DNA from 2 places in the Streptomyces sp. NPDC006385 genome. Region 2 is predicted to be linked to the other one. Evidence: riboswitches for the same ligand, from Rfam matches in the RefSeq annotation. Region 2 holds a riboswitch; the other holds the start of a gene.
The links. Region 2 has a riboswitch for glycine ahead of gcvP (aminomethyl-transferring glycine dehydrogenase). Riboswitches for the same ligand answer to the same signal wherever they lie in the genome.
Positions count from the first base shown of each region.

Region 1: another riboswitch for glycine. It lies ahead of gcvT (glycine cleavage system aminomethyltransferase GcvT); the one in region 2 lies ahead of gcvP (aminomethyl-transferring glycine dehydrogenase).

Region 1 is NZ_JBEXQG010000003.1:208,584-223,759, forward strand. It holds gene ABZ078_RS03630 (AAA family ATPase) at 52-720, opposite strand; glycine riboswitch at 957-1,055, shown strand; gene gcvT (glycine cleavage system aminomethyltransferase GcvT) at 1,216-2,337, shown strand; gene gcvH (glycine cleavage system protein GcvH) at 2,465-2,842, shown strand; gene glyA (serine hydroxymethyltransferase) at 2,870-4,144, shown strand; gene ABZ078_RS03650 (L-serine ammonia-lyase) at 4,239-5,621, shown strand; partial or broken gene ABZ078_RS03655 (CBS domain-containing protein) at 5,639-6,067, shown strand; gene ABZ078_RS03660 (hypothetical protein) at 6,176-6,916, opposite strand; gene ABZ078_RS03665 (MarR family transcriptional regulator) at 7,128-7,664, opposite strand; gene ABZ078_RS03670 (PP2C family protein-serine/threonine phosphatase) at 7,699-8,823, opposite strand; gene ABZ078_RS03675 (hypothetical protein) at 9,614-10,078, opposite strand; gene ABZ078_RS03680 (SAM-dependent methyltransferase) at 10,398-11,195, opposite strand; gene ABZ078_RS03685 (hypothetical protein) at 11,423-11,632, opposite strand; gene ABZ078_RS03690 (NAD-binding protein) at 12,274-14,163, shown strand; gene ABZ078_RS03695 (ATP-binding protein) at 14,538-15,176, shown strand, end outside.
Region 2 is NZ_JBEXQG010000052.1:2,748-17,923, forward strand. It holds gene ABZ078_RS30935 (mannose-1-phosphate guanyltransferase) at 1-624, shown strand, start outside; gene ABZ078_RS30940 (DUF881 domain-containing protein) at 723-1,634, shown strand; gene ABZ078_RS30945 (small basic family protein) at 1,631-1,963, shown strand; gene ABZ078_RS30950 (DUF881 domain-containing protein) at 1,976-2,818, shown strand; gene ABZ078_RS30955 (FHA domain-containing protein) at 2,880-3,785, shown strand; gene ABZ078_RS30960 (MerR family transcriptional regulator) at 3,828-4,565, shown strand; gene ABZ078_RS30965 (bifunctional nuclease family protein) at 4,650-5,123, shown strand; gene ABZ078_RS30970 (MerR family transcriptional regulator) at 5,385-6,068, shown strand; gene ABZ078_RS30975 (DNA polymerase IV) at 6,170-7,567, shown strand; gene ABZ078_RS30980 (PRC-barrel domain-containing protein) at 8,217-8,588, opposite strand; glycine riboswitch at 8,703-8,798, shown strand; gene gcvP (aminomethyl-transferring glycine dehydrogenase) at 8,974-11,859, shown strand; gene ABZ078_RS30990 (TOBE domain-containing protein) at 12,088-12,507, opposite strand; gene ABZ078_RS30995 (helix-turn-helix transcriptional regulator) at 12,614-13,009, opposite strand; gene ABZ078_RS31000 (DUF1707 domain-containing protein) at 13,118-13,723, shown strand; gene ABZ078_RS31005 (hypothetical protein) at 13,701-14,219, opposite strand; gene ABZ078_RS31010 (amino acid transporter) at 14,416-15,176, opposite strand, start outside.

The DNA.
Region 1 (15,176 bases), on a different contig from region 2:
GCTAGCCGGTGGCCGGCCGGCGCGGGGCCCCCGGTGCGGGACCGGGGCCGTTCAGCCCGCGAAACCGATCCGGCGCAGTACGTCCGCCGCCTCCCGGTCGATCAGCACCGCCGAGCCGCAGCCCTGGGGCAGATCGCCCCTCTCCACCGAGTGCAGCAGCCGGGCGGCCGCTCTGCGGTGACGCAGGAAGGCATAGCGGGAGACGCCCCGGCCGCGCTCGCGCTGGCCCTCCAGGGCCGTGTCCGGGGCGACGTCGAGCAGCAGCAGGTGCAGGGTGCCGCCGCGGCGCCGGGCCGCACGGGCCAGCCAGCCGCGCACCCAGGCCTGCGTACCGCAGTCGTGCACGACGACGCCCTCGCCGGAGCGCAGGGCGCGGCGCAGTCCGGCGTAGTGCGCGAGGCGGACCAGGGGGCGATAGACGGCGTAGGGGACGAATCCAGGCATACGGGCGCTCCAGCGGTCCCGGGTGTCCTGGGAGTCGACGCGGACGCCTTTGACCGTCCGCCGCATCAGCGTGGACTTGCCGCCGCCGGGCAGGCCGGTGATCACGACGAGGTCCTCGGGGGCGAAGATCAGGGCGTGCGGACTGTGACCGGAGCGCTCGCGCAGATCACGGACCACGGGTGCCGGGCGCTCGTCGCACGCCTCCCGGACGGGAGTCGTGGGCTGCTTCGGCAGCGCCAGGCCCGAGGTCGTGGCGTACGCCGTCGTCCTGTTCACCGTGATCGTCCTCCCCATGGGATTGGGTCGGGAGTCCCATCCCCGTCGAGTGTAAAGAGAAGGTAATCCCCGGTGTCTGCTGTTTTCGTCCGCTTACCGCAACAAGCCTGCTACAGGGCACTGTGGCCGACTCTGGGCCCACTGTGCGCGGCTCCGGAAGGCCCCGGGGAAGGTTCCCCCTGCCGTGTCGCCCGTATGCGTGCAATGATGTCCGCGCCAACTGCATACCGGCCGTTTGAATCCGCGCGGGAGAGTCCCCGGCAGTGCGTCGCCGGGGCGCCGAAGGAGCAAGTCCCTCCCTTGAATCTCTCAGGCCCCGTCACCGCGCGGGCGAGGCACATCTGAAAAGCGGGCCGCACCCCTCGTCCTCGACAGCGGGGGCGGCCCCACCCAAGGTGCAAGCCGTGATCTGCGTGATCATGGCGAACCTCTCAGGTTCCGATGACAGATGGGGAGGAACGACCTCGCCCGTCATCCCTGGGAGACATCCGTCCGATGAGCAGTACAGAAGAACTCCGTCACACCGCGCTCGATGCCGTGCATCGCTCGCTCGGCGCGACGATGACCGACTTCGCCGGCTGGGACATGCCCCTGCGCTACGGCTCCGAGCGCGACGAGCACCTCGCCGTACGCACCAGGGCCGGCCTGTTCGACCTCTCGCACATGGGCGAGATCACCGTCACCGGCCCGCAGGCGGCCGCCTTCCTGAACTACTCCCTGGTCGGCGACATCGCCTCGGTCGGTGTCGGCCGCGCCCGCTACACCATGATCTGCCGGGCCGACGGCGGCATCCTCGACGACCTGATCGTCTACCGGCTCGCCGAGACCGAGTACATGATCGTCGCCAACGCCTCCAACGCCCAGGTGGTGCTGGACGCGCTGACCGAGCGGGTCGCCGGCTTCGACGCCGAGGTGCGCGACGACCGGGACGCCTACGCCCTGATCGCCGTCCAGGGACCCGAGTCCCCCGGCATCCTGAAGTCGCTGACCGACGCCGACCTCGACGGCCTGAAGTACTACGCCGGCCTGCCCGGCACCGTCGCAGGCGTCCCCGCCCTCATCGCCCGCACCGGCTACACCGGCGAGGACGGCTTCGAGCTGTTCGTGAAGCCGGAGCACGCCGTCGAGCTGTGGCGGGCGCTGACCGAGGCGGGCGCGGGCGTCGGTCTGGTCCCCTGCGGGCTGTCCTGCCGGGACACGCTGCGGCTGGAGGCGGGCATGCCGCTGTACGGCCATGAGCTGTCGACCTCCCGCACGCCCTTCGACGCCGGGCTCGGCCGGGTGGTGAAGTTCGCGAAGGAGGGCGACTTCGTCGGGCGCGAGGCGCTGGCCGAGGCCGCCTCCCGCGCCTCGCAGAACCCGCCGCGCGTCCTGGTCGGCCTGGTCGCCGAGGGCCGCCGTGTCCCGCGCGCCGGGTACGCGGTCGTCGCCGGCGGCGAGGTCATCGGCGAGGTCACCTCCGGTGCCCCCTCCCCCACGCTGGGCAAGCCGATCGCGATGGCGTACGTCGACGCGGCACACTCGGAGCCGGGCACGGCCGGGGTCGGCGTGGACATCCGCGGCAGCCACGAGCCGTACGAGGTCGTGGCGCTGCCGTTCTACAAGCGCCAGAAGTAGAGACTGGCCCAGCAGCGGGGCCCGGCAGCGGACCGTGCGTGACCCCGCGCACATTTCCGCTGCTCATCCCCGTTTCCAGCAGACCCCCATTCCGCACCCGTTCCGCGCGTACAGGAGAATTCAGGCCATGAGCAACCCCCAGCAGCTGCGCTACAGCAAGGAGCACGAGTGGCTGTCGACCGCCGAGGACGGCGTCGCGACGGTCGGCATCACCGAGTTCGCGGCCAACGCGCTCGGCGATGTCGTCTACGCCCAGCTCCCCGAGGTCGGCTCGACCGTGACCGCGGGTGACACCTGCGGCGAGCTGGAGTCGACCAAGTCGGTGTCCGACCTGTACTCCCCGGTCACCGGCGAGGTCACCGAGATCAACGAGGACGTGGTGAACGACCCGGCGCTGGTGAACTCCGCCCCCTTCGAGGGCGGCTGGCTGTTCAAGGTACGCGTCACGGAGGAGCCGGCCGACCTGCTCTCCGCCGACGAGTACGACACCCACACCGCCGGCTGAGGAGTCGTATCACCCATGTCTGCCCCCATGTCTGACAAGTCGCTTCTGAACGCGCCCCTGCACGAGCTCGATCCGGCCGTCGCGGCCGCGCTCGACGCCGAGCTGGAGCGCCAGCAGTCCACCCTGGAGATGATCGCCTCCGAGAACTTCGCGCCGGTCGCGGTCATGGAGGCCCAGGGCTCGGTCCTGACCAACAAGTACGCCGAGGGCTACCCCGGCCGCCGCTACTACGGCGGCTGCGAGCACGTCGACGTCGCCGAGCAGATCGCCATCGACCGGGTCAAGGAGCTGTTCGGCGCCGAGTACGCCAACGTCCAGCCCCACTCGGGCGCCTCCGCCAACCAGGCCGCCCTGTTCGCCCTGGCCCAGCCCGGCGACACCATCCTGGGCCTGGACCTGGCGCACGGCGGCCACCTCACCCACGGCATGCGGCTGAACTTCTCCGGCAAGCAGTTCGACGTGGTCGCGTACCACGTGGACACCGAGACCGGCCTGGTCGACATGGCCGAGCTGGAGCGGCTCGCCAAGGAGCACCGGCCGAAGGTGATCATCGCCGGGTGGTCGGCGTACCCGCGGCAGCTGGACTTCGCCGAGTTCCGGCGGATCGCCGACGAGGTCGAGGCGTGCCTGTGGGTCGACATGGCGCACTTCGCGGGTCTGGTCGCGGCGGGGCTGCACCCGAACCCGGTGGAGTACGCAGACGTGGTGACGTCCACGACGCACAAGACACTGGGCGGCCCGCGCGGCGGCATCATCCTCGCGAAGAAGGACTTCGCGAAGAAGCTGAACTCCTCCGTCTTCCCGGGCTTCCAGGGCGGCCCCCTGGAGCACGTGATCGCGGCCAAGGCGGTCTCCTTCAAGGTCGCGGCGAGCGAGGAGTTCAAGGAGCGCCAGCGCCGGACGGTCGAGGGCGCGAAGATCCTCGCCGAGCGCCTGACCGCCGCCGACGCCCGTGAGACCGGCGTCAACGTCCTGTCGGGCGGCACGGACGTGCACCTGGTCCTGGTCGACCTGCGCGAGTCCGAGCTGGACGGCCGGCAGGCCGAGGACCGCCTCCACGAGGTCGGTATCACGGTCAACCGCAACGCCGTCCCGAACGACCCGCGCCCGCCGATGGTGACCTCGGGCCTGCGCATCGGTACGCCCGCCCTGGCGACCCGCGGCTTCACCGCCGAGGACTTCGCCGAGGTCGCCGACGTCATCGCCGAGACGCTCAAGCCGTCCTACGACGCCGCGGCGCTCAAGGCCCGGGTCAAGGCGCTGGCCGACAAGCACCCGCTGTACCCCGGTCTGAACAAGTAGTCCCTTTTTGTGGGGTGTCCCGCACACTGGTCAGTGAGCGAGCGGGGCACCCCGCAGAACCTTCTGCACCACCCCGCTATTGAGGAGTCCCCCCGTGGCCATCTCGGTCTTCGACCTGTTCTCGATCGGCATCGGCCCGTCCAGCTCCCACACGGTCGGCCCGATGCGCGCGGCCCGCATGTTCGCGCGGCGCCTGCGCAACGAGGACCTGCTGTCCTCCGTGGCGTCCGTCCGCTGCGAGCTGTACGGCTCGCTCGGCGCGACCGGACACGGCCACGGCACACCGAAGGCGGTGCTGCTGGGCCTGGAGGGGGACTCGCCGCGGACGGTGGACGTGGAGACGGCGGACGAGCGCGTCGAGGCCATCAGGGCGGCGGGCCGGATCCGGTTGCTCGGTGACCACGAGGTCCCGTTCTCCTTCGACGACGACCTGGTCCTGCACCGCCGCAAGGCACTCCCCTACCACGCGAACGGCATGACCCTGTGGGCGTACGACGCCTCCGGGGCGGAACTGCTGTCGAAGACGTACTACTCGGTCGGCGGCGGCTTCGTCGTCGACGAGGACGCGGTCGGCGCGGACCGGATCAAGCTCGACGACACGGTGCTGAAGTACCCCTTCCGCACGGGCGACGAGCTGCTGCGCCTGACGGAGGAGACCGGCCTGTCGATCTCCTCGCTGATGCTGGAGAACGAGCGGGCCTGGCGCACCGAGGAGGAGATCCGCGCGGGCCTGCTGGAGATCTGGCGGGTGATGCAGGCGTGCGTGGCGCGCGGCATGTCCCGTGAGGGCATCCTGCCGGGTGGCCTGAAGGTCCGCCGCCGGGCCGCGATGTCGGCCCGCCAGCTCCGGGCGGAGGGCGACCCGTTGGCGCACGCGATGGAGTGGATCACGCTCTACGCGATGGCGGTCAACGAGGAGAACGCGGCGGGCGGCCGCGTCGTCACCGCCCCGACCAACGGGGCGGCGGGCATCATCCCCGCCGTGCTCCACTACTACATCAACTTCGCGGCCGGCGGGGCCTCCGAGGGAGAGAAGGAAGACGGGGTGGTCCGCTTCCTGCTGGCCGCCGGCGCCATCGGCATGCTCTTCAAGGAGAACGCGTCCATCTCCGGCGCCGAGGTCGGCTGCCAGGGCGAGGTGGGCTCGGCCTGCTCGATGGCGGCGGGCGCGCTGGCGGAGGTGCTCGGCGGCTCCCCGGAACAGGTCGAGAACGCCGCCGAGATCGGCATGGAACACAACCTCGGCCTGACCTGCGACCCGGTCGGCGGCCTCGTCCAGATCCCCTGCATCGAGCGCAACGGCATGGCCGCGGTGAAGGCGGTCACGGCGGCGCGGATGGCGATGCGGGGGGACGGCTCGCACAAAGTGTCCCTGGACAAGGTCATCAAGACGATGAAGGACACGGGCGCCGACATGTCGGTGAAGTACAAGGAGACGGCGCGGGGCGGGCTGGCGGTCAACATCATCGAGTGCTGAGGGAACGTCACGCTGCGGACCTCGAAGGCCCCGCAGGCGGCGCCCGGATCGGCACCCAGCAGGTGGGCTCCGTCATGGACCCCTGCCCTCGCCGCTGCCGGCGTCGACCGAACTCGCGGACGCCGCTGACCTGTTGATCCTGTCCGGTACGGGGTCGGTACGGGGCCCTGCCGGTGGTCGACGCCTCGGGGCGTTACGTGGGTGTCGTCACCGCCCAGGCCATCGCCGAAGTGCTGGCGGAGCAGCCGGACACAGGCCCGGCGGTGGTGGGACAGCTCACCGAGATGCCCGCACCCGTCACGATCGACCAGCCCCTCGCGCAGGCGCTGCACACCTTGCTCTGGACAGCGGGCACCGGGGTTCCGGTCCTCGACCCGGCGTACGGCAGGCCGGTCGGCTGGCTCAGCCCTCAAAGCGTCCTTCGCGCGGTACACGCGGCCGCGTGAGCGGCGCCAAAAGGGGCTTGCTCCGCCCGCCACCCGAGCCGGGGCCCCCGGTCGTGGCCCTCACGCCGCGCCCGGATCTGGACGTGAACGCCTCCTCGCTTGACCCCCTCACCGACCTCCGGCCGAATGCCAGGGAGGAGGTGTCGCCGTGTCTCGGTGCAGGGCTCGTGCGGTGTGGGTCAGACGGTAGGAGCGTACGACCGCGACCAGGCAGCCGGCGGCCAGGGCTGCGGCCCAGCCGCCAAGGGCCCGCAAAGGCCCGCCTGCGGGCGCTCCCGGCTCCACACCGCGCGGCGGCACCCGCCCCTCGGGGTCGTACACGACGGCCAGCGCGTCGCCGGCCCGGGTGGTCTGTCCGCAGCCGCGCCAGATACGCACCTTCAACTGCACACCGTCTCGGCCGGCCACCGAGCACAGGTAGCGGCCGCGGCTGGACACGGCCGCCGGGCCACCCTCGACCGACGTCACCACCGCGGACTCCACCCGTCCCCGCTCCGCCAGCACCAGGCCCGCGGCCGCCTGCGGCGCCTGGAGCGCCAGGCACACACCGAGCAGGGCGACGAGACCGATCAGGGCCCGGCCTGCCCGCACCAGGGCGAGATAGAGGACGAGCGCTGCCGCGCAGACCAGACCGGCCGTGCCTTGCGCCAGCACGGGCAGCCCGTACCAGGCGCCGGCGACCGTGACGCCGACGATGGCCCCCACTCCGAGAACTCCGGCGAGGAGCCCCTCACCGACCAGCCACCACGGCGGCAGGCCGACGAACTCCGCCGGACCCCAGACCGTGGAGCGCAGATGCGCCATCAGGTCGGGCTCGGACGCGGGCAGGGGGCGGCGCGGTCGGCGCATGCGCATGTCCACCCCAAGCGTCGTTCCGTGTCCCGGCTACGCCTCGCATCCTGCCGCCACGGGCGGATCATCCGCACTGCCCGGAGCAGGACACACAGGTGCGGCCACTATTGCCGGGATCGGGCAGCAGGCCGCTTTCACCATTCCCTTGCATTATGCAAAACGTGCGGGCCGCGGAGAAGTGACGCCCAGAACAGTGGCCGACACCGCGTCAGGCGTCACGCGCCACAGGGACGTCGACCGCCCAGCCGAGCGGGTGCGGTTCCGCAGCGTCCAACACCGGGGCGAGGGGCTCTCCCCCGGCCTCGTTGAAAGCAGCGAGGGCCTCGATGAGCGCCAGCCGCTGCGTCGGCGTGAGCCGTTCGACGATCGCGGCGATCTCCGCGCGGCGCCGGGCGGTGACGTCCGCGACCGTGCGCCGTCCCTCCTCGGTGAGCTGCAGCAGGGTCTCGCGGCGGTTGTCGGGGTTCGCCTTGCGGTCGGCGAGCCCGGCCGCGATCAGCCGGTCGACCATCCGCATCGCCGTGGACGGCGCCACCTGCAACAGGTCGGCGAGCGCAACCAGCTTGGTGGCCCCGCGCGTGGACAGCACCACCAGCATGCGGAACTGCGGCAGTGTCACCCGTTCCTCGACCTCGGCCAGCGACCGGGCCGAGACCGCCACCAGCAGGCGCGACGCGGTCAGCACCGCCCGGGTGACCGCATCGACATCGTCCGTGGCCCCTGGAGGCGTCTCTCGCTCCGGCATGCGTCCTTTCTACCGTGCCGAACTCCCTGCTCACTCACCCGGTGGGGCCAGATTTTCCTTCCTCATGACCGTGTTCATGGCCGTGTTCATGACCGTGTTCATGGCCGTGATAGCGCAACAGGAGCATCGCGGCGTCGTCATGGTGCGGCCCGGCGGCATGCTGGACCAGGTCCTCACGCAGCGCCTCCAACGCGCGGTGCGCGTCGGGATCCTTCAGCAGGTGCGCGCGCTCGTCGAGCGGATAGAAGCGGCCGGTCTCGTCACGGGCCTCGGTGACCCCGTCGGTGTAGAGCAGCAGTTGCTCCCCCGGCACGAAACCCACCCGGTAGGGCTTGGGACCCTCACCGCCGTGGGCGCCCAGGCCCAGCGGGAGGGAATAGGAGGGCGGCTGCGGGAAGTCGGCACCGCCGTCACGGCGTACGAGCATCGGGGCAGGGTGGCCGTAGTTGAGGAGGACCGCCTCCTGGTCCGAGCCGATCTCCACGAGGATCGCGGTGACGAACTTCTCTCCCTCCAACTCCCGGGCCACACTGCGTTCCAGGCGCTCGCCGAGCCCCACCAGGTCCGGCTCGTCGTGGGCGGCCTCCCGGAAGGCGCCGAGCACCACGGCGGCCGTCTCCACCGCGGCCAGCCCCTTGCCCTGCACATCCCCGACGATCACGCGGATGCCGTGCGGGGAGGCCACCACCTCGTACAGGTCGCCGCCGATGCGCGCCTCGGCGACAGCCGAGGTGTACGACACCGCCGCCTGGAGCGGGCCCGCGGTCAGCGGGACCGGCCGCAGCAGCACCCGCTGCGCGACCTCCGCGATCGATCGCACACTGGCCAGCTCCGCCTCCCGGCGCGAGCGCATCACGGCCGCCGCGATACCGATGCCGGTCACGCCCGCCACCGACCCCATGGCCGCGAAGCCCCGGCGTTCCTGGAACAACCCGTTGTAGAGGCCGAGCCCCACGCACAGCAGCAGCGCCGCCACGCCGATCAGGGCGGTGCGGCGCCATCCGCCGAGCAGGCTGGCGAAGGCGGGCCCGAGCGACACCAGGGGCAACAGCCCCACCCCCGGCCCGGCCACCACGTCCACGACCGCGACGCCTGCCATCGCCATGACCGGCATGCCCGACAACACCCTTGAGCTCGATGGCGGCTTCTTCGCGGTCATGGCGTACTCCAGCGGTGTCACAACACTGGAGAGCCGCCCTGCCCAGGCGCCCCTCCCCCACCTTCAGGCTATGCAAAGGTGACGGTGACGCGACGACTCCCACCCTGACCCTTTACCCAATCGAGGCATGGAGCCGACTTCGACCGACCGAGGAAGTCCACCATGGCGCACAGAGATACCGCACCGCATCGCCCCCCACTCCCTCCGTGCGACTCGACGCCGCCGACGGACAACGCCGGTACGGCCGCCAACGCGCGTGACGCCCCGGACGGAGCGGATTCTGTCGGCAAATCCCGCGGTGTCTTCCAGGTGCCGGGGACAGGGCGCTTTCGCATCCTACGAGGCCGCCCGCGCCGCCCGGCGCCGCGCCCACCAGGACAGTCGCGGGGCGGTGACGCACGGACGGCCTGCCCGAACGCTTCCAGGGCCGCCTCCAGGCGCTCGGTGTTCTCCACGTCCCCACAGGCGCCCAGCAGTTGCTCAGTGGCGGCGGCGATCCGGGCTTGGGCAGCGCCGCCGAAGAATGCGAGCGTGGCCAGCAGGAACGACCGTGCGCGCTCAGCCGAGCCTTCCCACAGCAGGCGGTTGGCGGCGGCCACGCCCTGCAGTTCCACCACCGCCACCGTCATCGCGTCGGCCTGCACCCGTAGGGCGCCGATCTCCTCCCAACGGAGGGCGTCCCACCGAGCCGCAGTGTCTGTGACGGTGAACCTGGACCGTTTGCCACCGAAGTTGGACCGGGCCCGCCGCTGGTCAGCGTGCTGCCTGTCATGGCACGGCGCGCAGGAGCTTACGAGTGTTCTTCGGCGTAGCGGACGAGTGCCCATGCGCTTGCCGCCCATAGATGGATCCGTGTGGCACCGGCCTTGTCCGGGCTCTGTTCGGCGGCGCGGACGACGTAGTGCACAGGTCCCGCGATGTTCGTCGTGACGGTGACATCCCCCCAGTTGCCACCGAGAGCGGTCATCGCGGCTCTCAACGCGGGCCCGGGGTCGTCGGCGTCCCCGCTGATCGGTCCCAACACCGCGTCTGCACCGTCGTTGTCTTCCTGGATGCGGCAGTCCGGTTGCTCGAGTTCTGCGCGAATCCGCTCAGCGAACCGGACGGCCGCTCCCGCTACGGGGGTTTCCGCCTCGACCTTCACCGAGACCATCAGCCCCGTCAGGTCACTCACCAGCTTGGAGAGCTCCTCAGCCTCCTCGTCGGACAATCGCGTCTCGTCCACTGGCTCTGTGTCCTCGTCGTTGTTCTGCATGAGGAGCATTCTCGCCGTATCGCTGCACGACCGTTCGCACGCAGGTGAAGCGAACGCGCCAGAGACAGGCCAGGCCAGGCGAGGCCGAAGACCCGTGTCCCGTCTCAAACGATCTGGTCTGAGGTCAGGGCTGTGACCTGCGGCGATCAGATCGATTGAGACAGAGACGGCCCAAGAGTCCCGGACGATCTGGTCCCAGAGCCGTGAATGCGCCGCGTGCGCTCCACCGTGCGGTGACGCCGCACAGAACCCGCGGGGCGCAGCGGCTGTGGTACGGCGGGCAGCATCAGGTCGCGGCGCACATGATCACACCAAAGTGTCAGGGTTTGCGCGCGACGCCACCGTAGGCGGAGATGGGTCGCCTCACACCCACCTGGGTGGGTTCGGGGCGCCATTCGGTAATGGGAACGAAGCCTGGATCGACGAACTCGAAGCCGTCGAAGACGGCGTGGATTTCGTCCTGAGTGCGCGGGTAGTAGGGGACCCCGCCGGTCTTGGCGTATTCCTCGCAGAGGGTCACGTAAGCCTGGCTGTCAGTGGTGCCGTCCCACAGGACCAGGTGGCTGCCTGAGGGCACCGCGTCCATGACGGTGCGTACGATGCGCAGCATGTCGTCGTAGGTACGGGCGTGCCCCAGCACTCCCATGAACATCACCGTGATCGGCTGGGTGAAGTTCAAGACGTTGCGGGCATCGGAGATGATCTGCTCGGGATTGTGGAAGTCCGAGTCGATGTAGTTCGTGACCCCCTCATCGGTGGTGTTGGTCAACAGCGCCCGTGCGTGAGTGAGCACCAACGGGTCATTGTCGACGTAAACGATCTTGGAGTCCGGTGCCACGCCTTGGGCAACCTCGTGGGTGTTCTGCATCGTGGGCAGGCCAGTGCCGATGTCGAGGAACTGTCGGCTCCCGGCCTCGCTAGCCAGGTAGCGCACCGCGCGGACGAGGAACTGGCGCGACTGCACAGCCATGGTCGCGATATCCGGGTCGATCTTCAGACTTGACTCGCCGATGACGCGGTCGACCTCGTAGTTGTCTTTGCCGCCCATCCAATAGTTCCAGATCCGCGCCGAATGAGGGATATCGGTCCGGATCGCCGGGCCTTGCGGGTTCGACATGGTGCTCAACTCCTCCGTCGTCATGGGCGGCGCATGATGGCCGCACTCAGGCACCTGCATGAGGACGTCCTCTGCCCAGCAGAGGGCGCTTCGGAACATCGTTGCGGCCGGGCAGCACCTCAACCGCACACGCTACTGGCCGCACTCGCAGATCCTGACAGAAACTCAAAGTCCTTGACGTACACGGCTGAAGGCCGACGAGAGTTTCGTCGCCTGGCGGGACGAGATCAATCGAGCAGCATCCCGGTGACCTGGTAGCCGTGACCGGGCGGCAGGCCGACCGCCTCCACCTGGTCCTCGGTGAGCTCCACCGTGACGTGGGTCGTGGAGACCATCCGCACGCCCTGGGCGGTACCGGCCTCGGTGTCGACGTCCGTGACGGACAGCGGGAAGTACGTCCCCCGCAGCCAGCTCAGCGCCCACCAGGAGTCGCCCATTGCTCGCAGGGGAGTTGTGGACTAACGGGAGGTCCGGGCACGTGATCGTGACCATCAACGTGGCGGTGCTGCTCGCCCTCATCATCGTCGTGCGGCTGCGCCGCCGAACGCACGCCCGGAGCCGGCCGATGCCCTCCATGCCGGACTCGGCGAAGGCGGGCAGTCCGGTGGCGGTGGTGACGTCCTGCGTCGTGCTCCGGCTGAGGGAGCCAACCGCACCGCGCCCAGCAGGTCATACACAGCACACTATGCTGGAGTCCGGCAATGGGCGGACCACCAAGAGTGCGCGTCAAGGACCTGTCAGCGCCGCGTTGAGCGCCCGTAGGGTTCCGTAATGGTTCACCGGGAGGCATGGTCGGCGATCTTGAGAGAAGTCTCGTCGTCGATTCAGAGGGCTGGTCATGGGCATCGGCGTCGGTGCGGTAGTCCGCAGCAGTGCCGGTCCGCGGTCAACGACCCGTCCTTTTCTGGTAGTTGACCAACGGCGCCAGGCGCGGCACGTCGTGTTCGTGGCCGGCCTCGCCGTGGCACGCTCGGCCAGGTGTGTGCGGCTTCGCTCCTTCCCTCTCGCCCGACCGGAGGTGTCGTACGGCATGGTCGTGTTCCCCCAGCCCACGCGAAGAGTTCCGCGTCCGGGACACATGATCGTGTGTGGTGACGACGCGCTCGCCGAGCGGCTGGCCGCCGAACTCACCACGGTGTACCGGGAACGGGTCACCCTCGTCGTCCCGAACGCGCAACGGACCGGTGTCGCGGCTGGATGGGCGCGCGCTTCGGTCCTGCTCGACCGGGTGCAGGCGGTCATGAACGGTGGCGAGGGGGATCTCGGCGCACCCCACGTGGTCGAGGCCACCGTGCTCGACGAGGCCACCCTGGCCGAGGCGGGCGTGCGGGAGGCCGCCGCGCTGGCCCTGGTTCATGACGACGACGAGACCAACATCCGCGCCGCGCTGGCGGCCCGCCGGCTCAACCCCCGGCTGCGGCTGGTCATCCGGCTCTACAACCGCAAGCTCGGCCAGCATCTCGAGGAACTCCTCGACCAGGCCGCCGCACTCGCCGTCCCCGGCCTGGATCCGCAAGCCCTGGACACCTCCACCACCATCCTGTCCGACGCCGACACGGCAGCCCCCGCCCTCGCGGCCACCGCCGTCGCCGGTACCAGCAAGGTCGTCCAGGCCGACGGGTTGCTGCTGCGCGCCGTGGAGCGCACCCCGCCGGGCCGCGGCCGGCGGGCCGATCCCGGCCTGTGCACGCTCGCGCTGCTGTCGTCGACCACCAACGACCCGGCGGGCGCGGAGGGTTCGGACGCCAGCGGCCAGGAGGGGCCGATGCTGCTGCCCGACGACGGCACGGTCGCCGCCGCCACGGGACAGGGCATGGTGGTCCTCGAAACCGTCGCGCACACCGGGTCCGCCACCCCGCCGGGACGCCTGGCCGGGCGGGGGGTTCCGCTGGGCTCGTTGTTCTCGCGCCGGCTGCGCTGGTCGCTGGCCGTGCTGGTGGGCTGTGTGCTGGGCCTGGCGGTCGCGAACGGGCTGCTCACTGACGACCGCCCCCTGCACGCCGCCTACCTCACCCTGCTCGACCTCTTCGCGATCAACGACCCGGCACTCGACAAGCCCACCGCCCGCCAGGTGCTCCAACTCCTCGCCGGCCTGGCCGGGTTGCTGCTCCTGCCCGTCCTGCTCGCGGCCGTCCTCGAAGCGTTGGGCACCTTCCGCACCGCCTCCGCGCTACGCCGCCCGCCGCGTGGACTGTCCGGCCATGTCGTCCTGCTCGGCCTCGGCAAGGTGGGTACCCGCGTGCTGGCCCGGCTGAGGGAGCTCGAGATCCCGGTGGTCTGCGTGGAGGAGGACCCCGAGGCGCGCGGCATCCCGCTCGCCCGCCGCCTGCGCATGCCGGTCGTCCTCGGGGACGTCACCCAGGAGGGCGTCCTGGAAGCCGCCAAGATCCACCGCGCGCACGCCCTGCTGTCCCTGACCAGCAACGACACCACGAACCTGGAAGCGGCCCTGTACGCCCGCTCGGTCAAGCCCGACCTGCGGGTGGCGCTGCGTCTGTACGACGACGAATTCGCCGCAGCCGTCTACCGCACCCTGCGCGCCGCCCACCCCCGCGCCCTGACCCGCAGCCGCAGCGTTTCCACCCTCGCGGCCCCGGCCTTCGCCGGAGCCATGATGGGCCGCCAGATCCTGGGCGCCATCCCGGTCGAACGCCGTGTGCTGCTTTTCGCCGCCCTCGACGTCGCCGGACATCCACAGCTCGAAGGGCGCACCATCGCCGAGTCGTTCCGGCCCGGGGCCTGGCGCGTCATCGCCCTGGACACCGCGGCACCGGGCGAGCGGCTGCCCGACCTCGCCGCCACCCCGGCGCACGACGGCACCGACCGCCCCGCCGGACTCGTATGGGAACTCCACCCCGGATACGTCCTGCGGCCCCAGGACCGGGTGGTACTCGCCACGACCCGACAGGGGCTGGCCGAACTCCTCGGCCGGCAGCCACAGCTCCGGGCGCGGCCTTCGGACACCTGAGGCCGGCTCCCCCCTCCTCGTCGGCAGGGCCTCGCCAGATCTCTCGACCGAGAGGGCCTCTTGGCCAGTCCACGTCAACAGCGCACAATTTCAGACCTGTTGACCGGGTCAAGCGGAGGAGTGACCTCCGGCCCCGCGGTTGACGGTGATAGCATTCCGCCGTCTGCGACCTTGATCCACTTTTGCTCAGGCTCAGCACCTGAGCGCGGTGAGCTCTCACCCAATCCGCCGCGCAGTCCCCTGGACGGGTTGCGGATCCTTGCGAGGCGTACTCGTTGGCGCCCGCATGCCACGCGCCGGGAAAGGTTTCCATGACTCAATACGCGCTTCTTTGGTGCCTGGCTGCGATAGCGGTGATAGCCATAGCCGCGGTCGTGGCACTCGTGCTCCGCAGCAGAGGCCTGAGCAAGAAGAAGAGGGAGTCCGAGGCCGCGCTGGAGGCGCGGCTGCGATACAGCGAGGAGGAACTCGGCCGCGCCCACGCGGAGTTGACCAGGCTCCGGGACGAACAGAACGAGGTCATCCGCGAAGCGGGGCAGGCCGCCGAGGAGAACACCAAGGCGGTCCTGAAGGGGGCCGCCCGCTTCCTGCAGAGCCTCGCGGCCGAGCAGACGATGCTGTTGGACGGTGTCCAGCGCGAGTACGGAGGCCACCCCGTCCTCGCCGACCTGATGGACATCACCCATGCCAACGCCCAGATGGCCCGCAAGGCCCAGGGCATCGCGGTCATGTGCGGCGCTCCGCTGGGCCGCCGCAGCCAGCCCGCCAGCGTCTACGACGTCGTCCGCAGCGCCCAGAGCCAGATCCGCAACTTCCAGCGGGTCGAGATCATGCAGCCGAGCGGCATCGCGCTGAAGGCCTCCGCCGTCGCACCGGTCGCCCTGGCCGTCGCCGAACTGCTCGACAACGCCGCGAGTTTCTCCCAGGCGGACGCGCCGATCGAGGTCACGTTCCGCCAGGCCCAGAAGAACCTGTGCATCGTCATCGACGACGCCGGCGTCGGCATGGGCGAC
Region 2 (15,176 bases):
CTGTCGCTGGTCGACGAGAAGGGGCGGATCGTCGAGGATGACCGCGCCCTGCTCGTCATGCTCGACCTCGTGGCCGCGGAGCGGCGCAGCGGGCGGGTGGCGTTGCCGGTGACGACCACACGGATCGCCGAGCAGGTGGCGGCGTATCACGGGACGCAGGTGGAGTGGACGACCACCTCGCCTGACGACCTGACCCGTGTCGGTCGCGACGACACCACGATCTTCGGCGGTGACGGCAAGGGTGGGTTCATCGTCCCGGAGTTCAGCAGTGTCTTCGACGGTACGGCGGCCTTCGTAAGGCTGATCGGGCTGGTGGCGCGGACGCAGCTCACGCTCAGCCAGATCGACGCGCGGATTCCGCGGGCGCATGTCATCAAGCGTGATCTTGCGACTCCTTGGGCCGTCAAGGGGCTCGTGATGCGGCGGGTCGTGGAGGCGGCCGGAGATCGCTTTGTCGATACGACCGACGGCGTGCGGGTCGTGGAGACCGACGGGCGTTGGGTGATGGTGCTGCCCGACCCTGCCGAGGCGGTCACCCATCTGTGGGCCGAGGGGCCGGACGACGCGTCCGCCCAGGCGCTGCTCGACGAGTGGGCGGCGGTCGTGGACAGCGCGGGCCGCTGAGCCGTAGTACGCGCGCGTGCCGGACAGGTCTGCCCCAAAGGGGCCCTGTCCGGCACGCCGGTGGGGCCATTCGGAGGTAGTGGTCGCGACGTGCGACGATGTGCGGCATGCCGCAGCCCCCCGTTCGGAGCACACCTACGCGCCCCCCGCGCCCGGACGCGTCCATGTCGCTGCTGACGAACGTCATGGATCACAGCCTCGACGACGGGTACGCCGAGGCCGCCGCCCGGAAGAAGGCCGCCGGTGACGGTGGTCTGCCCAAGACCCTGAGGGCCAAGCTGGGGCTCGCCGCCGGTCTGGTGCTCGCGGCGCTCGTCGTGACCGTGGGAGCGGCGCAGGCGCGGGTTGCGGCACCCGTCATGGCGAAGGAGCGCCAAGAGCTGATCGACCGCATCGACCGCGAGACCGCGGCGGCCGACAAGCTGGAGGAGAACGTCGACAAGCTCCGCGACGACGTGAGCGCGCGGCAGCGCGAGGCGCTGAGAACGGCGGGCCACAGCGATCAGGCGGAGCTCGTGGGCATTCTGGCGGGCGCTGTCGAGGTGCACGGGCCCGGAGTGAAGCTGGTCGTGAACGACGCCAAGGAAGCCTCCTCGGGCGGCGACGGCGATCCGCGTGGGACGTCCGGGTTCTCCGACACCGGGAGGGTGCGCGACCGGGACATGCAGCGGGTGGTCAACGGGCTGTGGGAATCGGGTGCCGAGGCCGTCTCCATCAACGGGCAGCGGCTGACCGCCCTGTCGGCGATCAGGGCCGCGGGTGACGCGATACTGGTCGACAACAAGCCGCTGGTCCCGCCGTACACGGTGCTTGCGGTGGGGGACGGGGAGCGTTTGAGCACCAGGTTCCAGGACAGTGCCGACGGGCTCTACCTGCACGCCCTGCAGGAGAACTTCGGGATCAGGACCAACATCTCCGTGCAGGACGACCTTCGCCTTCCCGCCGCACCGAGCGTGATCGTACGTACAGCACAGCCGAACACCGAGAACACCGAGAAGGGCACATCGTGATCGCCGTACTGGGCCTCGTCGTGGGAGTCGTGGCCGGCCTGTTGGTCCGGCCTGAGGTTCCGGCGGTCGTCGAGCCTTATCTGCCGATCGCCGTCGTGGCGGCTCTGGACGCAGTCTTCGGTGGCCTGCGGGCCATGCTCGACGGCATCTTCGACGACAAGGTCTTCGTGGTGTCGTTTCTGTCCAACGTGGTCGTGGCCGCGCTGATCGTGTTCCTCGGCGACAAGTTGGGCGTGGGCGCCCAGCTCTCCACCGGTGTCGTCGTCGTGCTCGGCATCCGTATCTTCTCGAACGCCGCGGCGATTCGCCGTCACGTGTTCCGGGCATGAGGCGTGAGGCCGATGAGCAACCACGACGACACGCCCGAGAACCGGCTGCGCAAGGAACTGCCCGAGGAGGTGCCGGCCGGCGCGACCGAGGCGGTGGTGCCCCCCGAGGAGCCGGAGAGCGAGCAGGGCGAGCTGACCGGGCGGCAGCGGCTGGTGAAGGGGCTGTGGCCGCCGCGGATCACCAGGGCCCAACTCATCGTCGCCGTGCTGCTGTTCGGCCTCGGCTTCGGCCTGGCCGTCCAGGTCGCCTCGAACAGCGACGGCGACAGCGCGCTGCGTGGCGCACGTCAGGAAGATCTCGTTCGCATCCTCGATGAACTGGATGACCGTACTCAGCGTCTTGAGGACGAGAAGCAAGGTCTCGAAAGGCAGCGCGACGAGCTGGAGAACAGCTCGAACCAGGCCGAGGAGGCCCGCAGGCAGACGGTCGAGAAGGAGAGACAACTCGGCATTCTGGCGGGCACGGTGGCTGCCCAGGGACCCGGCATCACGGTGACCATCGACGACACGAAGGGGACGGTCGAGGCGGACATGCTGCTCGACGCGATCCAGGAGCTGCGCGCGGCCGGTGCGGAGGCGATCCAGGTGAACGGCGTACGCGTTGTCGCCGGCACGTATCTGACGGATTCCGGCAATGGCGTGAGCGTCGACGGGAACAAGATCAACGCGCCCTATCGTTTCAAGGTCATCGGCAAGCCGCAGGACCTCGAACCGGCGCTCAACATCCCTGGAGGCGTGGTGCAGACTCTCGAGAAGGAGCAGGCCACCGTGACCATCGAGCGGTCGGACAAGATCGTCGTGGACGCCTTGCGAGCGGCGAAGCGGCCTGACTACGCTCGGTCGTCCTCCCAGTGAACCGGGGGTGCATGGGGGACGTCCGGCGAGGGCATGAGGTTGCGGGGGGTCGGCGCACCGATTGGGTGGTGCGTGGTGGAAACTGTCTGGTGGAGACGGACGTTGTGAGGATGTCCGGGTCGGTCAGAGAGTGCAGTCAGGGTTCGTCCTGCCCCACGGGCGGGTCTGTTTCGGTCAAGGGGAATCGCCCGTGAAGTTGTTTGCGAAGTTGTTCGGGAAGAGCGCGCGAGAGGGCAGCGACAACGCGACCGCTCGTCATCGCGCACAGGGGGACGAGGAAGGTCAGCGCCCGCTGTTCAGGGACCAGGTGCCTGGGCCGGGCGGTGACATTCCCGGAGGTCAGGGCGCGCCGTCGGTTGACCCTGGCCAGTCCGGCGGCATAGGTTTCGGGCAACCGTCAACCTCAAGTACGGGTGGAGGGTTTTCCCCGATGTCGGCCCTGGTGTGTACGAGGTGCGGTAACCGCAACGCGGAGAACAGCCGCTTCTGTTCCAACTGTGGCGCGCCGCTGCGGGCCGGCGGCGCGGCCGAGCGCCCGTCCGAGACCACCTCCACGATCTCCATCTCGGGCCTTGAGGCCTACGATGCCGAGGCCACCGGCCAGACGCCGATTCCGGCGCTGTCTCCCGAGGCCCAGGCGGCGGTCGAAGCGCTGCCTCTCGGCTCCGCGCTTCTCGTGGTGCGCCGCGGGCCGAACTCCGGCAGTCGCTTCCTCCTGGACAGCGATCTGACCACGGCCGGACGGCACCCGCAGAGCGACATCTTCCTGGACGACGTGACGGTCTCGCGTCGGCATGTGGAGTTCCGTCGCGGTCAGGACGGCACGTTCACGGTGGCCGACGTCGGCAGCCTCAACGGTACGTACGTCAACCGCGAACGGATCGACCAGGTCGCTCTGAACAACGGTGACGAGGTGCAGATCGGCAAGTACCGGCTGGTCTTCTACGCGAGCCAGCGGGGCTACTGACCCTTCCCCCGGATGCCGTCCGGGGAGACCCAGGGAAGGTCCATGCTGAAAACACCGAGCGGCGGTGCCGAGCACGGCACCGCCGCCACGGACAGTCGGCTGATGAGCATCGGCACGGTGCTGAACGTGCTGCGCGAGGAGTTCCCTGACATCACCATCTCCAAGATCCGTTTCCTGGAGTCGGAGGGCCTTGTCGAGCCGCAGCGGACCCCCTCGGGGTACCGCAAGTTCAGCGCGCGGGACATCGAGCGGCTCGGTCACGTCCTGCGGATGCAGCGGGACCACTATCTGCCGCTCAAGGTGATCCGCGAGCACCTGGACGCCACGGAGCGCGGTGAGGCCGCACCATTGCCGGCCCTGTGCCGTCAGCGTGACGGCGAAACCGTCCTGGAGCCGGTCGAGAGGCCGACCGCAGCCCGGATCGGGCGGGCCGAGCTGCTCGCCGCCGCCGAGATCGGTGAGCAGGAGCTCGAGGAATGGGAGTCGTACGGGCTGATCACTCCGCTGCCGGACGGGGCGTACGAGGCGGAGGCGGTCACCGTGGCCTCGCTGGTCGCCGAGCTGGGCCGGTTCGGGATCGAGCCACGCCATCTGCGGGTGATGAAGGCCGCCGCCGACCGTGAGGCCGGGCTCGTGGACCAGGTCGTGGCGCCGCTGCGACGGCACCGTAATCCGCAGACCAGGGCGCATGCCGAGGCCCGTGCGAAGGAACTGGCGGGGCTCACGGTGAGGCTGCATGCCGCGCTGGTGCAGACCGCCCTCGGCGTGCGGCTGCCCTGACCGGGCGTCCCGGGGTGCCCCGGATCGGCCACCCGTTCCCGGCCCGACTACCCAAACGTCCCGAGCACGGCCTAGGGTTGCTGTGTGAACGAGCTCGATGTCGTAGGTGTCCGGGTCGAAATGCCCTCCAACCAACCGATCGTGCTCCTGCGTGAAGTGGGAGGCGACCGCTACCTCCCCATCTGGATCGGGCCGGGGGAGGCGACGGCGATCGCCTTCGCCCAGCAGGGCATGGCCCCCGCGCGACCGCTGACCCACGACCTGTTCAAGGACGTGCTGGAGGCCGTCGGTCAGGAGCTCACCGAAGTACGCATCACGGACCTGCGTGAGGGCGTCTTCTACGCGGAGCTGGTCTTCGCCAGCGGGGTCGAGGTGAGCGCCCGCCCGTCCGATGCCATAGCGCTGGCCCTGCGCACCGGAACGCCGATCTACGGCAGCGACGGAGTGCTCGACGACGCGGGCATCGCGATTCCGGACGAGCAGGAGGACGAGGTGGAGAAGTTCCGCGAGTTCCTCGACCAGATCTCGCCGGAGGACTTCGGCACCAGCAGTCAGTGAAGCGGCGGGGCGGCCCGGCGGACTCGCGGACCGTGACGGGCGGCCCTCAGCCGGTTACAGCTCAAATGCCGGCATTTGCCAGCGGCGAGCGAGAGCGTCCTGCGGCTTGCTTCGAGCGCATTCGGCTAGCCTTTCCCCGCGGTGGGGTGCGGGAAACCACTCCTAGGGTGATTATCACTCGGCGTGCCGAGTGTGGCGATCGTTGACGCACCCCTGGTGACTGCCTACCGTCGAGAAGGCAGGTCAAGGACGGAGGTCGGCGTGAGAAGCAGCGGCGACGGTACGGGTGGGGGTGCCCCCGGACACAGTTTCGGGGAGAGCGGTCCGTACCCTCCCTCAGGCTCTCAGCTGCGTTCGGGCATGGGATTCACCCCTGCCTCCGGCGCGGCCGATCACGCTCCGCAGCGCCCCACGGCCGTGCCGAGCAGCGGAGAGGCGACGGCCATGGCGTCCGAGCAGATCGGCTATCGCGGTCCGACGGCATGTGCGGCCGCCGGCATCACCTACCGGCAACTGGACTACTGGGCGCGCACCGGCCTCGTCGAGCCGAGCGTGCGGCCCGCTTACGGGTCGGGGACGCAGCGGCTGTACAGCTTCCGGGACGTCGTCGTCCTGAAGATCGTCAAGCGGTTCCTCGACACCGGTGTGTCGCTGCAGAACATCCGCACCGCCGTGCAGCATCTGCGTGAGCAGGGCTTTCGTGATCTCGAGCGCATGACGCTGATGAGCGACGGCGCGACGGTGTACGAGTGCACCTCGCCGGACGAGGTCCATGCGCTGCTCCAGGGTGGTCAGGGGATCTTCGGGATCGCCGTCGGAGTGGTGTGGCGGGACGTCGAGAGCGCGTTGTCGCAGCTGCACGGGGAGCGGATCGACACCGGGGAGACGCTGGTCGGGCACAACCCGGCGGACGAGCTGGCCCGGCGGCGTAACCGGGCGGTCTGAGAGCGTTCGTGGTCTGAGCCGACGGGCCCCCTGGTGGTCGGGTGGACGAGACCGGCGGGCGTAGCAGGGCATTGTCAGTGGCGTGAGGCAGCATCGGAGATGTGAGAAACGCGCCCACGATCCTGCATCTCGACATGGATGCCTTCTACGCCTCGGTGGAGCAGGCATCCAAGCCGAGCCTGCGCGGGAAGGCCGTGATCGTGGGTGGGCTCGGGCCGCGTGGAGTCGTTGCCACCGCGTCCTACGAGGCTCGGGTTTTCGGGGTGCACTCGGCGATGCCCATGGCTCAGGCGCGGCGGCTGGCGCCGAATGCCGCGTATCTCGTGCCGCGCTTCGGGATCTACCGTGAGATCAGCGAGCAGGTGATGGGGCTGCTGCGGGAGCTGTCTCCGCTGGTGGAACCGCTGAGTCTGGACGAGGCCTTCGTGGACCTGGAGGCCGGGGGAGCGGCCTGGGACGCGGAGTCGGCGCGGCTGGTCGGGGTGAAGCTGCGCGCCGACATACGTGCGGTCACCGGGCTCGCCGGCTCGGTGGGGCTGGCGGCGTCCAAGATGCTGGCGAAGATCGCCTCGGAGGAGGCCAAGCCCGACGGGCTGGTGCTGATCGAGCCGGGCACCGAGCGGGCGTTGCTCGGGCCGATGTCGGTGCGCACGTTGCCGGGGGTGGGGCCGGCGACGGGGGACCATCTGCGGCGGGCCGGGATCCATACGGTGAATGAGATCGCCGAGGCGGGGGAGGACGAGCTCGTTCGGCTGCTGGGCAAGGCTCATGGGCATGCCCTGTACGCCATGGCGCTGGCCCATGACGAGCGGCCCGTGGTGGCCGAGCGGGAGGCCAAGTCGGTGTCGGTCGAGGACACGTATGACGTGGACATCCACGACCGGGTCCGGGTGGGGCTGGAAGTGCAGCGGCTGGCCGACCGGTGTGTGCAGCGGCTGCGTGCGGCCGGGTTGTCCGGGCGGACGATCGTGCTGAAGGTGCGGCGGTACGACTTTTCGACCTTGACCCGGTCCGAGACGCTGCGGGGGCCGACGGATGACCCCGCTGTGGTGCGGGAGGCCGCTGCGCGGCTGCTGGATTCCGTGGACACGACAGGAGGTGTGCGGCTGCTGGGGGTCGGGGTGAGTGGGCTGGCCGACTACACGCAGGAGGACCTGTTCGCGCAGGCGGCAGGGGAGCGGCTGGAGCCCGCTGAGGATGAGGGGGATCACGAGGATCCTGCGGAGGAGCGGGAGGCCGTGCATGTCGAGCGGCGGTGGGCTGCTGGGCATGATGTGCGGCATGCCGAGTACGGGCATGGGTGGGTGCAGGGGAGTGGGCTCGGGCGGGTGACGGTGCGGTTCGAGACGCCTGGGTCGGAGCCGGGGCGGGTGCGGACGTTTCGGGTCGACGATCCGGAGTTGGAGGCGGCGGAGCCGTTGCCGTTGGTGGCGCGGAGACCGGGGGTTTGGGAAGCGGGGGGTGGGGCGTCCGGGGCGGGGCCTGTGGTGCCGGCGTAGGGCGCGGAGGGGTGGTGGGGGCCGTGGCTCCCGCGGCTTTGTGTTGTGCCGCCCAGCGGCACGATTGCCCGCAGGCTGTGTGGAGCCGTTGGGCGGAGGTGGGTGGGTGCCGCGAGGTGCCTGCTGGGTGGGGTGGCTGCCCCAGGGCTGGCGGGTGCTGCCCTCGGGTTGGCCGGGGTGGGGGGCTGGGCCTGGATGAGCGGGTGTCGCCAGGCGCTGGTTGGGTCACTGCGCTGGGCGTAGGCCGGGTGGGGCGACTGGTTGCAGGAGGGCAGTTGGCGTGCCGCGCTGGGAATGCGCTCAGACGATGACCGTCCGGACACTGGGTGAGGCCACTGGCTGGGGGCCGAGTGGGTGCCGCGCGGTGCTGTCCGAGTGGGCGGGGCCTTGGGAGCAAGCAACTTGGGGCAGCTGGCCACAGGCTGGTCAGGCGACTGCCCGCAGGCCGGCTGGACACTGCCCGCATGGTGGGGGGCGCGTCGGTCTTGGTGGGTGGGGGCGCTGGGTTTCGGCTGGGTACGTGTGCGGTCGTTGTGACGGTGTGGGCGAACGGCTTGGGTGGTGGGGGGCCGTCGCGCTGGGTGCAGAGGCAAGCCGGCCTTCGGTGTGGTTCCTGGTGGGAGGGTGCGTCGGTGGTGTGGTGTGGGGGTCAGGTGTCCTCCGTGCCTGCCAGGTTGCCGAAGTCTCGGTCCGGGATCGGGGGCGGTGGGGCCACGTCGAGGCCGTAGTGGTGGTAGAGCTGGAGTTCCTGTTCGGGGGAGAGGTGGCGGCCTACGCCGAAGTCGGGGGCGTCCTTGATCAGGGCGCGGTCGAAGGGGACGTGCAGGCTGCCCTCGACCAGTTCGCTGGGCTCCAGGGGGACGAAGGCGTCCCGGGAGAACAGGCCGGTGCGTATCGCCGCCCATTCCGGCACTCCGGTCGCGTCGTCGAGGTAGACCTCGTCGATGGTGCCGATCTTGGTGCCGTTGCGGTCGAAGGCCTTGCGGCCGATCAGGTTGCGCGGATCGATGTCGGTCTGCACGGGCCCTCCACTTGGTCGCAACTCATCCGTAAGCACTACGAAAAGGCACATTGGTGAGAGCGGCCACTCGAAGGTTCGTGCGTTGACCCCGCTGGTAGGCTTGCAAGCGGCTGCTGACCCCGTGCGGGAGAGTCCTCCAGGCATCATCGGAGGCGCCGAAGGAGCAAATCCTCCCCGGAATCTCTCAGGCACACGTACCGCACGGACGAGGTCACTCTGGAAAGCAGGGCGGGTGTCGACGGCTTCCGCTCTCACCGACGGTGAAAACCGGAGCCCTCGGGCGCCCCGGTGAAGCTCTCAGGTTGAGATGACAGAGGGGGAGGCCGTATGGGTACCCGCGCCGTGGTGCCCCTCGAAGGTCGCGTCAGACCAGGAGGCCTCCGCAATGACCGCCCACCGCATTCCGCTCTCCGAGCTCGAGCAGGGAATCCCCTTCGAGCAGCGTCACATCGGTCCCGATCATGAGGCTCGGGCCAAGATGCTCGCCCAGGTCGGGTACGGCTCGCTGGACGAGCTGACCGCCGCGGCGGTGCCGGATGTGATCAAGAATGCCGACTCTCTTGAGCTGCCGGGGGCGCGCACCGAGGCCGAGGTGCTGGCCGAGCTGCGGTCGCTCGCCGATCGCAATCAGGTGCTGGACTCGATGATCGGGCTCGGGTACTACGGGACGTTCACGCCGCCGGTCATCCTGCGCAATGTGATGGAGAACCCTGCCTGGTACACGGCCTACACGCCGTACCAGCCCGAGATCTCCCAGGGGCGGCTCGAGGCCCTGCTCAACTTCCAGACCGTGGTCGCCGATCTCACCGGGCTGCCGACCTCCGGCGCCTCACTGCTCGACGAGGGGACCGCGGCGGCCGAGGCCATGGCCCTGTCCCGGCGCATGGGCAAGAACAAGAAGGGGCTGTTCCTGGTCGACGCGGATGTGCTTCCGCAGACCATCGCCGTGATCGAGACCCGCGCCGAGCCGACCGGTGTGGAGGTCGTGGTCGCCGACCTCAGCGACGGTATTCCGGCCGAGGTCGCCGGGCGTGAGATCAACGGCGTGCTCCTGCAGTACCCGGGCGCCTCCGGTGTCGTACGGGATATCAAGCCCGTCATCGATCAGGCGCATGAACTCGGTGCCCTCGTCACCGTCGCCGCCGATCTGCTCGCGCTCACGCTGCTGAAGTCGCCCGGTGAGCTGGGGGCGGACATCGCGGTCGGGACGACGCAGCGGTTCGGTGTGCCGATGGGCTTCGGCGGGCCGCACGCCGGCTACATGGCCGTACAGGAGAAGTTCGCGCGCAGCCTGCCGGGGCGGCTCGTGGGCGTGTCCGTGGACGCGGACGGGAACAAGGCGTACCGGCTGGCTCTGCAGACGCGTGAGCAGCACATTCGGCGGGAGAAGGCGACCAGCAACATCTGCACCGCTCAGGTGCTGCTCGCCGTGATGGCGGGAATGTACGCCGTCTACCACGGGCCCGAGGGGCTGAAGGGCATCGCCCGGCGGACCCATCGGTACGCCACCGTCCTCGCCGCGGGGCTCGCGGCCGGTGGGGTCGAGGTCGTTCATGGCTCGTACTTCGACACGCTGACCGTGCGTGTGCCCTCCAAGGCCGCCGAGATCGTCGCCGCCGCCCGGCAGAACGGCGTCAACCTGCACCTCGTCGACGCCGACCATGTGTCCATCGCCTGCGACGAGACCACCACGCGGGCGCAACTGGCCGCTGTGTGGACGGCCTTCGGGGTCGAGGGCGACATCGAGGCGCTGGACGCGGAGACCGAGGACGTCCTGCCGGGCGCGCTGCTGCGCACCGACGCGTACCTCTCGCACCCCGTCTTCCACCAGCACCGTTCCGAGACGGCGATGCTGCGCTACCTGCGCAGGCTCGCGGACCGTGACTACGCGCTGGACCGGGGCATGATCCCGCTGGGCTCCTGCACGATGAAGCTGAACGCGACGACCGAGATGGAGCCGGTCACCTGGCCGGAGTTCGGTCAACTGCACCCCTTCGCGCCCGCCGAGCAGGCGCAGGGCTATCTGACGCTCATCCGCGAGCTGGAGGAACGTCTCGCCGAGGTCACCGGCTACGACAAGGTGTCGCTGCAGCCCAACGCCGGGTCGCAGGGTGAGCTGGCCGGGCTGCTCGCCGTACGCGGGTACCACCGGGCCAACGGCGACGAGCAGCGGACCGTCTGCCTCATCCCGTCGTCCGCGCACGGGACGAACGCCGCCAGTGCCGTCATGGCCGGGATGAAGGTCGTCGTCGTCAAGACCGCCGAGGACGGGGAGATCGACGTCGAGGACCTGCGGGCGAAGATCGAGCAGCACCGCGACCAGTTGGCGGTGCTGATGATCACGTACCCCTCTACGCACGGTGTGTTCGAGGAGCACGTCGCCGACATCTGCGCGCAGGTGCACGAGGCCGGCGGGCAGGTGTACGTCGACGGCGCGAACCTCAACGCCCTGGTCGGTCTCGCCAAGCCTGGGCACTTCGGCGGGGACGTCTCGCATCTGAACCTGCACAAGACCTTCTGCATCCCGCATGGTGGTGGCGGCCCGGGTGTCGGGCCCGTGGCGGTGCGAGCGCACCTGGCGCCGTACCTGCCGAACCACCCGATGCAGCCCGCGGCCGGCCCGGACACGGGTGTGGGGCCGATCTCGGCCGCGCCCTGGGGTTCCGCCGGGATCCTGCCGATCTCGTGGGCGTACGTCCGGCTCATGGGCGGCGAGGGGCTCAAGCGGGCCACGCAGGTGGCGGTGCTGTCCGCCAACTACATCGCCAAGCGGCTGGAGCCGCACTACCCGGTGCTCTACACCGGACCGGGCGGGCTCGTCGCGCACGAGTGCATCATCGATCTGCGGCCGCTGACCAAGGCGACCGGGGTGAGCGTCGACGACGTGGCCAAGCGGCTCATCGACTACGGCTTCCACGCGCCGACGATGTCGTTCCCGGTGGCCGGGACGCTGATGATCGAGCCGACCGAATCCGAGGACCTGATCGAGCTCGACCGGTTCTGCGAGGCGATGATCGCCATCCGCGCGGAGATCGAGAAGGTCGGGTCGGGCGAGTGGCCCGCCGACGACAACCCGCTGCGCAACGCTCCGCACACCGCCCGTGCGCTAGGCGCGGAGTGGGAGCATGCGTACGGCCGTGAGGAGGCCGTGTTCCCGGCCGGTGTGTCGGTCGCCGACAAGTACTGGCCGCCGGTGCGCCGGATCGACCAGGCCTTCGGCGACCGGAACCTGGTCTGTTCCTGCCCGCCGCTGGATGCGTACGAGGACTGACACCCCGGAGGGTTGGCGTCCGGACGACCAACGTCCGGACGACCAACGTCCCGACGACCCACGTCCGGAGGACTGACGTCCGGAGGACTGACGTCCGCAGGGCTCACGCACCGACGTAGGTGAGGGAAGGGCTCCGTCTTGGCCGCCGTACTCGGCCGGGCGGAGCCCTTCTGTGTCCGGTCCGATCTTGTACGCCCACCTGCTACGCCCCGGCTACGCCCCCTTGCGTCACGCCTTGGCCAGCGCCACCTCCGTCGCCTTGATCAGCGCTACGACCGGCACGCCGGGGGAGAGAGCGAGGTCGGTGGTGGCGTCCCTGGTGATGACCGCGGTCAGGGAGGCGCCCTCCGTGGCGATCTTGACGGAGGCCATGGCGCCGCCGGTGGCGATGCCGGACACCGTGCCGGGGAGCTGGTTGCGGATGGACAGGCCCTCGATCGGGGCGGTGGCCAGGGAGATTTCCGTAGCCTTCACGAGGGCGGTCACGGCGTTGCCATCGGTCAGACCGAGATCCTCGACGGCCTCCAGGGTGATCGCGGCGGTGAGGCTTTGGCCGCCGGCGAGGCGGACCTTGACGGTCGCCATGACCTCGCCGGGGGTGACGGCGGTGATCGTGCCGGGGAGCTGGTTGCGGATGCTCAGGCTCATGGGGGTACGCCTCGCAGACGGTGGGGCTTATAGGGCCTTACGGGTGCTCATGGAGCTTTTGGTGATTGTTGATCCCGGCCCCACCGTAAGTGTGTCGGCTGCCCGGTCACGCGCGGTCGATGTGGACGTTCGTCGACTTCACGCGGGCGGTGGCCTCCATGCCGACCTCCAGGCCCAGTTCCTCGACCGCCTCGCGGGTCAGCAGGGAGACCAGTCGGTGCGGGCCGGCCTGGATGTCGACCTGGGCGGCGACGTCGCCGAGTTTGATCGCGGTGACGATGCCGGGGAAGGCGTTGCGGGCGGAGGTGTGCGAGGTCTCCTCCTCGCCGGTACCGGACTTGGCGAGTTCGACCGAGAACGCGGCGAGGTCCTGGCCGTCGATGAGTCGGCGTCCGGTCTCGTCGCGGTGGGTGGCCACTCGACCGGCGTCCGCCCAGCGGCGCGCGGTGTCGGGGCTCACGCCGAGCAGACGGGCGGCCTGGCCGATTGTGTAGGACTGCATGCGGATCACGATAGGGCCGGACGCGGCGGTCATGGCCAGAGCTTGGCAAACACGTATGACGCGATATAGCGTTAGTTTCGTCGATGGGGTGGCGAACGGGGTGAGGGCATGTCGGCTGGGCTGGTGGGCAGGGACGAGGCGCCCGTGTTGAGGGCTTCGCACGAGGACCGGGACCGGGTCGTTGACGTGCTGCGGAGAGCGGCGGGTGACGGTCGGCTGACCGTCGAGGAACTGGACGAGCGTGTGGAGGCCGCCCTGACCGCCCGCATGATGGGCGAGTTGACCGCCCTGACGAGGGACCTGCCGGTCGACGTGGACGACATCCTCGTGGCCGAGCCCAAGGACGTCGTGCGGATCGAGCAGCGGGGCGGTTCGGTCCGGCGTGGGGAGGGCTGGGTGGTCCCCCGGCGCTTGGAGATCGTCTCGGCGTGGGGCGATGTGACGCTCGACCTGAGCCAAGCGGTGATCACGCGGGACACCTTGCACATCGATCTCGACATGTGCGGCGGCACCTTGAAACTCGTGACTCCGCCTGGAGTGGCCGTGGACACGGACTCCCTCGTGTCGAACTACGCCAAGATCAAGACCCGAGCGAACGGCGACGCCGATGGCCCGGTGGTCCTCCGGGTGGTGATCACCGGGGAGATCGGCCTCGGACGGATCCTGATACGTCGTGCCCGGCGCTCGCTCGTCATGAGAGCCCCGAAGCCCTGAGCACCGACTGGGCCGTCTCGTCGTCGATCCGGTGGCCGATGCGCCTCAGCACGTCCGCGCCCTCGCGCAGCGTGCCGCGTTCAAGCGAGCGGCGCATCCCCGTGTCCAGCTCGTGCCACAGCAGCGGGTTGGCGACGAGGACGCGGGGGTCGAGTTCCAGGCGGTGGCCGTAGGCGTCGCGCAGAACCAGGTGCAGGGAGACACCCTCGTACTGCCGTACGGTCACCAGGGCGTCCGTGCACACGACGTGCCTGCGGACCGTGCCCTGGACGGCCAGCCAGCCTGGGCCCGCGGTGACGTACGGCGGCAGCAGCACCACGCACAGCGTCGCGGACAGGGCCAGCCAGAGCAGGGTGCGTGGCGGCGTCAGGGTGCCCGCGTCCCAGTCGACCAGCTCGGTCATGGCCGCGAAGCCGAGAGCGCAGCCCACGGCGAAACAGGCGCTGCCGCACCAGTGGCGGTCGCCGGTGTGGCCTTGCGGTCCACTCCGTCCCATGAGGCGAAGGTAGGGCGCGCGAGGGCCGCTGTAACCGGCGCTGACGGGACCCTGACCGTGTACAGCCGAATATGGACGGGATTCTGGCGTGAAGTGGCCGGTGACGGTGACGGTGCCGGTGACGGTGCCGGTGCCGGTGTATGGCGTGCCCCGGGGTCGGTGCCCTGCGAGCGGCGTCCGGGCTCGATCCGCCCGCTCAGCCGGTGTGGACGCGAGGCCGACGCGCGCGGTCCGGCTCCGCTTCGCGCAGTACCTCGCGCGTGACCGGGGCGACCTCGCCCTGGCCGAAGAGGATGAAGCGCAGGAAGTTGGCGAAGGGGCTGCCTTCGGTCCACTCGAAGTAGATGTGGGGGATGCGAGCGGTGGTGTCGCGGACGTGGAGGAGAAGGGCGGCCAGGGCGTTGGGGATGGAGGAGGATTCCAGGGTGAGGACGCGGTAGCGGCCATGCATGACCTCGCCGCGCACGGTCAGGCCCGCCTCGAACTCGGACGGGTCGGTGACCGTCACCTCGACGAAGACGAAGTCCTCCTGCTCGGGCAGGTCGTTGTCGTTGCGGATCTGCTCGATCTTGTCGCGGTACTCGGCCTTGTCACGCCGGTCGGGCTCATTGGCGATGAGCCGTATCTTCCGGCTGGCCATGTCCCGGACGAACCGCTCCGCCATGGCGTCCAGCGTCACGCCGGTCACGCGGAGCTCGAAGGCGCGCCGCAGCCGCGAAAGGAGGGAGATGAGGATGATGCCCGCGATGAAGCAGGCGCCGATCTTCACACCGTCGGGGCGCTCGATGACGTTCGCGACGGTCGTGTACAGGAACACCGCGGAGATGACCGCGAACGCGATGGTCCACTTCCGCTGGCCGGCCTTGCGGGCCGCGATGGTCACGGCGATGGCCGCGGAGCTGATGAGCACCAGGACGCCGGTGGCGTACGCGCCGCCCTGGGCGTTGACGTCGGCGT